3 regions of the Geodermatophilus sp. SYSU D00697 genome follow, and region 2 is predicted to be linked to each of the others. Evidence: riboswitches for the same ligand, from Rfam matches in the RefSeq annotation. Region 2 holds a riboswitch; each other region holds the start of a gene.
What was found. A riboswitch is a leader RNA that binds a small molecule or an ion and turns the genes downstream of it on or off. The one in region 2 is predicted to bind cyclic di-AMP.
Positions count from the first base shown of each region.

Region 1: linked by a shared signal. The riboswitch ahead of ACI79C_RS10275 (LysM peptidoglycan-binding domain-containing protein) and the one ahead of ACI79C_RS02890 (C40 family peptidase) in region 2 are both predicted to bind cyclic di-AMP.
Region 3: linked by a shared signal. The riboswitch ahead of ACI79C_RS15895 (aggregation-promoting factor C-terminal-like domain-containing protein) and the one ahead of ACI79C_RS02890 (C40 family peptidase) in region 2 are both predicted to bind cyclic di-AMP.

Region 1 covers NZ_JBJGYV010000009.1:86,982-90,302, forward strand. Annotated here, with positions in the region: gene ACI79C_RS10265 (GNAT family N-acetyltransferase) at 1-223, shown strand, start outside; gene ACI79C_RS10270 (VOC family protein) at 251-754, shown strand; cyclic di-AMP (ydaO/yuaA leader) riboswitch at 1,111-1,272, shown strand; gene ACI79C_RS10275 (LysM peptidoglycan-binding domain-containing protein) at 1,275-2,375, shown strand; gene ACI79C_RS10280 (ArsR/SmtB family transcription factor) at 2,598-3,038, shown strand; gene ACI79C_RS10285 (STAS domain-containing protein) at 2,994-3,308, opposite strand.
Region 2 covers NZ_JBJGYV010000002.1:194,504-197,824, forward strand. Annotated here, with positions in the region: gene ACI79C_RS02870 (SMP-30/gluconolactonase/LRE family protein) at 1-192, shown strand, start outside; gene ACI79C_RS02875 (hypothetical protein) at 201-449, opposite strand; gene ACI79C_RS02880 (NAD(P)-dependent oxidoreductase) at 446-961, opposite strand; gene ACI79C_RS02885 (hypothetical protein) at 1,008-1,178, opposite strand; cyclic di-AMP (ydaO/yuaA leader) riboswitch at 1,510-1,655, shown strand; gene ACI79C_RS02890 (C40 family peptidase) at 1,744-2,181, shown strand; gene ACI79C_RS02895 (OmpA family protein) at 2,227-3,321, opposite strand, start outside.
Region 3 covers NZ_JBJGYV010000017.1:81,107-84,427, forward strand. Annotated here, with positions in the region: gene ACI79C_RS15890 (LLM class flavin-dependent oxidoreductase) at 1-760, opposite strand, end outside; cyclic di-AMP (ydaO/yuaA leader) riboswitch at 969-1,117, shown strand; gene ACI79C_RS15895 (aggregation-promoting factor C-terminal-like domain-containing protein) at 1,353-2,234, shown strand; gene ACI79C_RS15900 (hypothetical protein) at 2,439-2,639, shown strand; gene ACI79C_RS15905 (class I SAM-dependent methyltransferase) at 2,723-3,321, shown strand, end outside.

The DNA.
Region 1 (3,321 bases), on a different contig from region 2:
GGTCGCCTTCACCCACACCGTCATCGACCCGGCCTTCGAGGGCTGGGGGCTGGGCTCGGTGCTGGCGCGCGGCGCCCTGGACGCCACGCGGGCGGCGGGCCACGCCGTCCTGCCGTTCTGCCCGTTCATCCGCGGCTACATCCAGCGGCACCCGGCCTACCTCGACCTCGTGCCCGCCGAGCGGCGGGAGCAGTTCCGGCTCGCCCCCTCCGCCGACCGCTGACGCCCCGACCCGAGAGGACGCACCCCGATGACGACCACCGCCCCCGACCCCGCTGCACTGGAGGCCGAGCGGGCGCGCATCCGCGCCGCGTACCTGCGGCCGGCCGGCGAGCGCCCCGCCACCACCGCCCGCGGCCTGCACCACACCGCGCTGATCAGCAGCGACGTCGAGCGGACCGTGCGCTTCTACCAGGACGTCCTGGGCTTCCCGCTGACCGAGCTGATCGAGAACCGCGACTACCCCGGCTCCTCGCACTTCTTCTTCGACATCGGCAACGGCAACCTCATCGCCTTCTTCGACTTCCCCGGCCTGGACGTCGGCCCCTACGCCGAGGTGCTGGGCGGGCTGCACCACATGGCCATCAGCGTCGACCCCGAGCGCTGGCAGGAGCTGGTGCGGCGGCTGACCGCCGCCGGGGTGCCGCACGAGGTGCACAGCGGGGTGTCGGTGTACTTCCGCGACCCCGACGGCGCCCGCATCGAGCTGATCGCCGACCCGCTCGGGGAGATGTACGGCCACCAGGTCCTGTGACCGCCCCCCGGCGGCGGCCGGACCGCTCGCCAGCCGCCGCCGGGACCGCTGTGCCACCGCCGGGACCGCTGTGCCACCGCCGGGACCGCTGTGCCGCCGCCGGGACCGCTGTGCCACCGCCGGGACCGCTGTGCCGCCGCCGGGACCGCTGTGCCGCCGCCGGGACCGCTGTGCCGCCGCCGGGACCGCTGTGCCGGAGAGCACGTCCGCGGAGTCTCTCGCCCCGACCTGCCCGTCCTCCCCATGCACACCAAAGCGTGACGACCGTCACGGCGACAGTTCACATGACCCAACGTAACGTTTTGGCTGCGTTCCGCAGATGGGAGCGTGGCGCCGGTCCGCCAAACCCTGCCCACCGGTAGCCGTCTCCAGAACCTCAGGGCAGGGGTGGGGGACCCACGTTCCACGGCGCTCCGGCCGAACGGCCGGGCGCGCCTCGGGGTGAAGCCGCGACCCGCGGCCGGGCACCGATCGTCCGAACCCGACAGCTCACCTCGCCGGCGGTGATCGGAGATCACCCATGGCCAAGCACCGTGCGCCGCGCTATGTCCGGACCAAGAAGGTCATCGCCAAGGCCCCCGTCGCGGCAGGGGCCACCGTCGTCGGACTCGGCGTCCTGAGCACCCCGGCATCCGCCGCCACCACCCACGACTGGACCGGCGTCGCCGAGTGCGAGTCCGGCGGCGACTGGAGCATCAACACCGGCAACGGCTACTACGGCGGGCTGCAGTTCAGCCAGTCCACCTGGGCCGGCTACGGCGGGACCGAGCTCGCCCCCCGCGCCGACCTCGCCACCCCCGCGCAACAGGTCGAGATCGCCGAGAAGGTCCTCGCCGGGCAGGGCATCGGCGCGTGGCCGACCTGCGGGAAGCAGCTGACCGACGGCACCACGCCGGCCGCTGCCGGGACGCCGGCACCCGCGCCGGCCGCCGCTCCCGCGGCCCCGGCTGCCGCCCCGGCCCCGGAGGCCGCTCCGGCCCCGGCCGCCGCCCCGTCGGACGTCTACACGGTCCAGCGGGGCGACACGGTGGCGGGGATCGCCACCACGTTCCACCAGCCGTGGCGGGAGCTGTACCAGCGCAACGTCGGCGTCATCGGCAGCGACCCGACCCTGATCTTCCCCGGTCAGGTGTTGCTGGTCGCCGGCGCCGCGCAGGCCGCCGTCGCGCCCGTCGAGGTGGGCACCGTCGGCAACTCCGCGCCCGTGGCTGCCGCCGCCCCGGCTCAGGCCGTGGCCGCTCCGGCACCTGTTCCAGCGGTCGCGCAGATCACCAACAGCGCCGGCGCCGTGCGGCCGCAGGCCCAGGCGGCCGCCGACGCGGTGGTCAGCAACGTGGCCGGCGCCGCCGGCATCACCATCGGCGGCACCCGCGGCAGCGCGGTCGACCCGCACGGGCACCCGTCCGGGCTGGCCCTGGACTACATGGTCCTGTCCGACGCGGCCCTCGGCGACGCCATCGCCCAGTACCAGGTCGACCACTGGGACGAGCTCGGCGTCGAGTACGTGATCTGGCAGCAGCGGATCCTGACTTCGCCGACCGGCACCTGGAAGGCGATGGCCGACCGTGGCGGCGTGACGGCGAACCACTTCGACCACGTCCACGTGAACTACCGCGGCTGACCCCTCCGAGCCCGGGTCTCCGACACCACGGCAGCGACCCCCCATCCGTCCGCGGGTGGGGGGTCGCTGCCGTCGCGGGTGGGGGGTCGCTGCCGTCCGCCGCTGGGGGGCGCTGCCGTCCGCGCCCCGGGATGCGGCCCCGGCCGGGCCGACTCCCCCACCCGGGGTGGACCCCCGTCGGGGACGGGACCCCGCCGATCACCGGCCCGTAGAGTCCGGGACGTGCCCTACCGCCATGTCCCGATCGCCGCTGCGAAGGCCGATCTGTTCAAGGCCCTGGGTCATCCCCTGCGCGTGCTGGTCCTGGAGCAGCTGACCCAGGGAGAGCGGACCGTCGGGGAACTCGCGACCCAGCTCCAGGTGGAGATGTCGCAGCTCTCCCAACAACTCGCGGTCCTCCGGCGGGCTCAGGTCGTCCTCGCCCACCGCTCGGGCTCGGCGGTGCGCTACTCGCTGCGGGACCCGAGGACCTCGCAGCTGCTGGCGGTGGCGCGGCAGCTGCTGGTCACGGAGCTGACCTCCACACGAGACCTCCTCAGCGACCTCCTCGAGACCACCGACGCACCGGGCGCGACGATCCCGCCGGCCGAGGCCCCGACCCGGGCAGCGCCGCCGACGTCATCCGGATCGCTGGAACAGGGCGTCCGCTCCGGTCAGCTGTAGCACCCGGTCGACCCGCTCCGAGGCGGACCGCAGCACGAGCGTCCGACCCTGCCGGTCGGCCACCTGGGCCAGCTCGACCAGCAGGGCGACACATGCCGCGTCCAGGAAGGTCACCTCGCCGGCCTCGATGGCCGCGATCGGCGGCAGCCCGCCGGGGTGTTCGCGCCGGAGACGCTCGACGACGTCCACGTCGACCTCGCCCCGCAGCCGGAGCACCCGTCCCCCGGCCTCGGCCTCGATGCTGGCCGAACCGTCGGGACCTCCGCGCACACGCCACCCCCGG
Region 2 (3,321 bases):
GGCGGGGAGGTCCTCGACGAGGTCGCCGCGCCGTCCGGCCTGGGCGTCTACGCCTGCATGCTCGGCGGGGACGACGGCCGCACGCTGCTGATGTGCTGCGCGCCGGACTTCTACGAGCACAACCGGGCGCCGGTGCGCGAGGCGGTCCTGGTGGCCACCGAGGTCGACGTCCCCCACGCCGGCCGGCCGTAGCCGCGAGGTCAGCCGTTCCGGCCGCCGAGCGGGTGGTCGGTGTCCGGGACGCCGCTGGCGCTCTCGCCCGGGTTGGTCGACATCTCACCGTCCCGGGCGGCGCGCGGCTCCTCCTGCTGCGACGGCGGCCCGACCAGGTCCTCCTCCGGACGCGTGCCCGGGACCCCGTCGGTCGGTTCGTTGACGCCACCGGCCGGCCGGCCGGTCAGGTTGCCCTCGGTCATGCCGCGGGAGTACCCGCGCCGGGCAGCGGTCACGCGGGGTCGAGCACCCGGACCGGGGAGCCGGCCATGAAGGCGGCGACGTCCTCGACGACCTCGCGGTAGAAGACCTCGTAGCCGCGGCGGGTGACGTAGCCCAGGTGCGGGGTGAGGACCGTGCGCGGCGCGCTGCGCAGCGGGGAGTCCGCGGGCAGCGGCTCCCGGTCGTAGACGTCGAGGCCGGCGCCGGCGATCCGCCCGTCGGACAGCGCCTCGACCAGGGCGGCCTCGTCGACGACCGGCCCGCGCGAGGTGTTGACCAGGATCGCGGTGGGCTTCATCCGGCCGAGCTCGGCGCGCCCGACGATGCCGCGGGTGCCCTCGCCGAGGACCAGGTGCACGGTGGCGACGACGTCGAAGGGGGCGAGCCGCTCGACCAGGGCGTCCTCGTCGTCGAGGTGGTCGGCGAAGGCGACGACGTCGAGCGGTTCGGGGACGCGGGACCAGTCGGCGAACTCGGCCGCCACGGACTGGTGGTCGTCGAGCACCGCGACCCGGTGGGTGCTCACCGGGAGCCCCCGCCCGGTGCCGGGCGGGGGCTCCCCAGCGGAGCCGTCAGTGGACGGGGCCGCGGCCGTAGCCCTTGCCGCCGCCGCGCTTCTTGTTCTGCTCGCCCATCTTGGCGATGAACTCCTTGATCTTGGCCTGGTTCTGCGGCTTGCGGGCCTCCTGGATGACCTTCGCCGCGATCCCCGACGCCACCAGCTTCCGGATCATTCCGGCCATGGGGTGTGTCCCTCCTCGTTCTCGGTCGTCTGTGGTCGTGCCCGCCCAACGCCTGCGCCAACCCCCGGGTTCCAGCTGCTGTCCGCGATACGGACGTCACGCCGTGTGAGAACACTCCGCCTTCCACATACTTTGGTCCCACGCCTCTGACCTGCGGAAACGCACCCATGACATTCCTGCGCGCTCCGTAGTCCTCCGTGGTCACGGCGGCGTGTCGCCATCCGGACACGCCGCCGCCGCGCGACCGTCCGGCCGCCTGCGACGGCCGTCGCGCTCTCCTACGGTCGTCCGCGGTCCTGCCGGGCCTCTCGTCACCGAACCGCGTGACACCGGCCGGACTACGCCGAACCGGACGCGGTACCCGCCGCGCCCGGACCGGGGACCCACCGCATCCCTGGGGTGAAGCGCATCTCGCGCCGGGCGACTCCCCCGTCCGAACCCGTCAGCTAACCCGGTAGGCGGCCGTGGAGAACAGGAGACCCCGTCGTCCATGACGACTGCACGCACGTCTTTCGCACGCCGTTCTTTCCGTGGGATCGCGATCGCCGCCGTTGCCGGCGCCGCCGTGACCCTCGCTCCGGCCACCGCCCAGGCTGACGCCGGTGACGCCGGTTCCGGCGCCGTCGCCCTCGCTGCGGCCGCCGCCCCCAACGGCGCCGCCCAGAAGGCCGTCGACACCGCCCTGGCCCAGCAGGGCGACCCGTACGGCTGGGGCGCCACCGGTCCCAACGCCTTCGACTGCTCGGGGCTGACGACGTTCGCCTACCGGGCGGCCGGCGTCGAGCTGCCGCGCACCTCGCGGGCGCAGTCGACCTTCGGCGCTCCGGTGGCGAAGTCCGACCTCAAGCCCGGTGACCTGGTGTTCTTCTACAGCCCGGTCTCGCACGTGGCCATGTACATCGGCAACGGCCAGATGGTGCACGCCTCCACCGCCGGCCAGCCGGTCAAGGTCGTGAACCTCGACTCGATGCCGAGCTACGTCGGGGCCCGTCGGGTCGCGTGAGTCGCGGCGCCCCGGCCGTCCTGAGGGCGGCCGGGGCACCGTCCGTCAGTCGCAGGCCAGGCCCGCGGTCCCGATCGACGGCGTGATGATGACCTTCCGGTTCTGCGCCGCCGGGCCAGGGAGCAGGTTGCCTTCAGCGTCGTGGTCCTGGACATAGCCGGGGAACTCGCTCCCGACGCCGTCAGGGGTCAGGTTGCCGGCCGGGACGTCGAGGTCGACGAGCAGGTCCCGGACCGCCTCGGCACGTAGTCGGCTGAGGTCCTTCTGTCCGGTGATGTCACCGACGTCCGCCGTGGTCCCGGTCAGGGTCGCCGTCACGCCGTTCCCGACCAACTGCCCGGCGATGGGTGCCAGGACCGTCCGGGCCTCGGCCTCGTCGACGAACTCGGCCGAGTCCGGCCGGAACGCGACGTCGGCCCCGGTGAGCACGATGGTTCCCTTGACGCAGACCGGCCCCTCGGGCACCGGCACAAGCGTGACTCTCGGCAGCTCCTCATCGAGGAGCTCCCGGCTCAGCTGTGTGTCCTCGACCTCGGGCTCAACGCCCCCATTGGCGGCGGCGATGATCGCCTTCCAGATGGCGATGAGGTTGTTCCGCTGCGCGATGCTCAGCCGCTGTTGAGGTTCGGCAGTGTCGCCGATTCCCTGCAGGATGACCCTGACTCCACCTAGGTCCGGCAGGGCATCGAGCGCCACCAGGTTGTCGACGACCTCCTCCGGGTCCGCCTCCAACAGGCCGGGCTGGGTGAAGTCCAGCGGCGCAACGGTGGAGAGGCCTGAGTCGACGACCACGATCGTCCGAGGCGGCGTCTCCACCGCTGAGATGCTGCGCGCTGCCTCCTCCAGAGCTGTGAGGAGATCGGCCTCTTCGTCCTCCGCACGGAGCGCTTCGATCTCTGCGGCCAGGGTCTCCCTGTTCCGCTCCCGACTCTCCTCGCGTGCAGGTCCGTTGTTGCCCGTGATGAGCATCTGCCCCGAGAACTGCACCGCGGGTTCGCCGTCAGCGACGACCATGGTCACGAGTGACTGGTCCTGGAGAGCCTGATCGAAGACCGCGGCCGCCGGACCGTCGAGCTGCGGCGGCGGCATGTTGCTGCGTGCTCCGGCCACCAGGGCCACCGCACCGGTCGGGTCCCCCAC
Region 3 (3,321 bases), on a different contig from region 2:
GCCGGAACTCGTCCACGGCGTCCTGGCTGTTGCTGCGCATGAACACCTGCCCACCCAGGCCCACGATCGCCTGGTCGGCCGACCCGTGGCCGTGGTGCTCGAAGCGCCGGCGGTAGAACTCCACCATCCGCTGCGTGTGCTCCTTGGGCCAGAAGATGTGGTTGGAGAAGAAGCCGTCGCCGTAGTAGGCGGCCTGCTCGGCGATCTGCGGGGAGCGGATCGAGCCGTGCCACACGAACGGCGGGACGCCGTCCAGCGGGCGCGGGGTGGAGGTGAAGCCCTGCAGCGGGGTGCGGAACTGGCCGGACCAGTCCACGACGTCGGAGTCCCACAGCCGGCGCAGCAGCGCGTAGTTCTCCACCGCCAGCGGGATGCCGTTGCGGATGTCCTGCCCGAACCACGGGTAGACCGGCCCGGTGTTGCCGCGGCCCATCATCAGGTCGACCCGGCCGTCGGCCAGGTGCTGCAGCATCGCGTAGTCCTCGGCGATCTTCACCGGGTCGTTCGTGGTGATCAGGGTGGTCGCCGTCGACAGCTGCAGGGTGCTGGTCCGGGCGGCGATGTGCGCCAGCGTGGTGGTGGGGGAGGACGAGAAGAACGGCGGGTTGTGGTGCTCGCCGAGCGCGAACACGTCCAGCCCGACCTCCTCGGCCTTCTGCGCGATCGTGAGGATCGCCTTGATCCGCTCACCCTCGCTGGGCGTGCGCCCCGTCGTGGGGTCGGTCGTGATGTCACTGACCGAGAAGATCCCGAACTGCATCTCGTGCTCCAGGTGGTTGAGAGCGCAACTACTGCTGGGTGCAACGGTCCCACGGCCTGGGTATTCCGCCGGGGCCGGCACGCACGCGCGAGGTACCTCACGCAACCGATGTGACCCCTGGGATTGTCACGGCACGGTAACGGCCCCTACGGTGAGTGCGTCCGGTCGGTCGTGCGTCCCCATCCGGGGAGCCTGGCCGGACGCCGCCGAGTCGTGTCCGCCTCCCGTGGACGCGAGCCGGGGACCCACCGCAGTCCTGGGGTGAGTCCTGCCCGCCGAGCCCCGCTCGGAGGGCAGGTAGGGCACCTTCCCGCCCGAACCCGTCAGCTAACTCGGTAGGCGGCCACGGAAGGAACGGAGAGCATCCGCATGCCTCGCCCACGGGCCCTCGCGGCTCGCAGGGACTCCCGGCCGCGCGCACCTCGCGCCTCCTCCCCGGCCCGCCTGTCCCGCTGACCCGCGACCGCCGGCGCCGCGCGTCCCTCCCGACCGCCACCGGCACCCGACGTCGACCGCCGCACCGCGGGCTGACCTCACTGCGCTGAGGACCGGCTCGTGCGCGCCCCCACGCCCCCGGAGCACACGAACCCCCATGAACTCCCGCACGTCGCAGTTCCCGCGTCCCACCGACGCCGACGCCCTCGCCGGCGAGCCGACCACCGCCGAGATCGCCACCGCCGAGCCCGCCACCGCGGAGCTCCCCTCCGCCGCTCCCCGTCGCCGGCTGCGGCTGCCGGCCCGGGGCCGCCGCCCGGCGATCCTGCTGGCCACCGCGGCCGCGGGCGCCATCGCGGTCAACGTGCTGACCACCGGTCAGCCGGCCGCCGAGGCCGAGACCGCGACGGTCAGCGCCTCGACGAGCGTCGCCGAGCAGCTCGGCATCACCGCCGACCCCGCCACGGCCTCGGCGCCCGACCTCGCGCCCCTCGAGGGTCTGACCGCCTCCCGCAGCGAGCGCGAGGCGGCGCAGGCCAGCGCCGCCCAGGCGCAGGCCGCGGCCGACCAGGCCGAACTCGACCGCCAGGCCGCCGAGCGCGCGGCCGCCGAGCGTGCCGCCGCCGAGGCCGCTGCCGCCGAGCAGGCCGCCCGGGAGGCCGCCGAGCGCGCTGCCGCCGAGCAGCAGGCCGCGCAGGCGGCCCAGGCTGCCGCCGCCGCTGCCCCGGCCGCGGCCGCCGCCCCGGCGCGCAGCGGGTCCTTCAAGGACTACGCGATGAGCAAGGTCGGCAGCGGCGACCAGTTCAGCTGCCTGGAGAAGCTGTGGGGCAAGGAGAGTGGCTGGAACCCCAACGCGCAGAACCCCTCCAGCACCGCCTACGGCATCCCGCAGTTCCTCGACTCGACCTGGGCCGGCACCGGGATCGCCAAGACCTCGGACGGCTACCGCCAGATCGACGCCGGCCTGATCTACATCGAGAAGCGCTACGGCTCCCCGTGCGGGGCCTGGTCGCACTCGCAGTCCACCGGCTGGTACTGAGCCGACACCGCGCGCGTCCCGAGACGCGCGTTGCCTGCTCAGAGCCGCACGCTGAGGGCCGCACGCCTCCCAGGGAGGGGTGCGGCCCTCCGCGTCGACGGGCTCGGGCACCCTGGTGGCCGGGCCCGTCGTGGACGAGGCCGATCCGGACCGACACGCGGGACGGTGGAGGACCACCGACCGCCGAGAGCGGGGAGGCGCAGCGTGGAGCGGCGCGCCGTCGAGCAGGGTCCCGACTCCGGTGCGGCGCGGCCGCCCGAGCGCACGCGCCGCACCGGGGCGGCCTCGTTGGACCGGCCGATCTCGACCGGCAACCTGCTGGCCGACTGCGAGCGGTGGTGCCGCGACCACCTGCCCCGGCGGGCGCCGCGCACGCCGCCGCCGGGTCCCCCGGGCGCTCCCTGACCCGCCGGCCGGCGGGCGTGCCCGGAGCGACGGTGGCCGGTCGGGTGACCGGAGCCCGGGGCACGGGTGGTGGACTGCCGGGCGTGAGAGTCGTCCCGTCCCGGTTCGTCCGGGCCCACACCCAGGTCCGGCGGCCGTCGTCCGTGCCGGAGGTCCGGCTGCACGTGGCCGACGACGTCGTCGCGCTCTGGGAGGCCATGGAGGCCGGCGGGGGCGCCGGTGAGGCGCCGCCGTTCTGGGCCGCGGCCTGGCCGGGCGGGCAGGCGCTGGCCCGGTTCGTGCTCGACCGGCCCGCGGTGGTCGCCGGCCGGGCGGTGCTCGACCTGGGCTCGGGCAGCGGCCTGGTCGCCATCGCCGCCCGGCTGGCCGGGGCCCGGTCGGTCCTGGCCAGCGACGTCGACGTGTTCAGCCGGACGGCGATCGGCGTCAACGCCGGTCTCAACCGGGTCTCCGGCATCAGCGTGACCGGTGACGTCCTGGGCCGGGAGCTGCGCGGCGTCGAGGTCGTCCTGGCCGGGGACGTCTGCTACGACCGCGAGATGACCGAGCGGGTGCTGCCCTTCCTCGACCGCGCCCGTGCCGGCGGGGTCGAGGTGTACGTGGGCGATCCGGGCCGGCCGTACCTGCCGCACGAGCGGCTGGCCGCGGAGGCCGTGTACGAGATCCCGGAGACCGAGGGGCC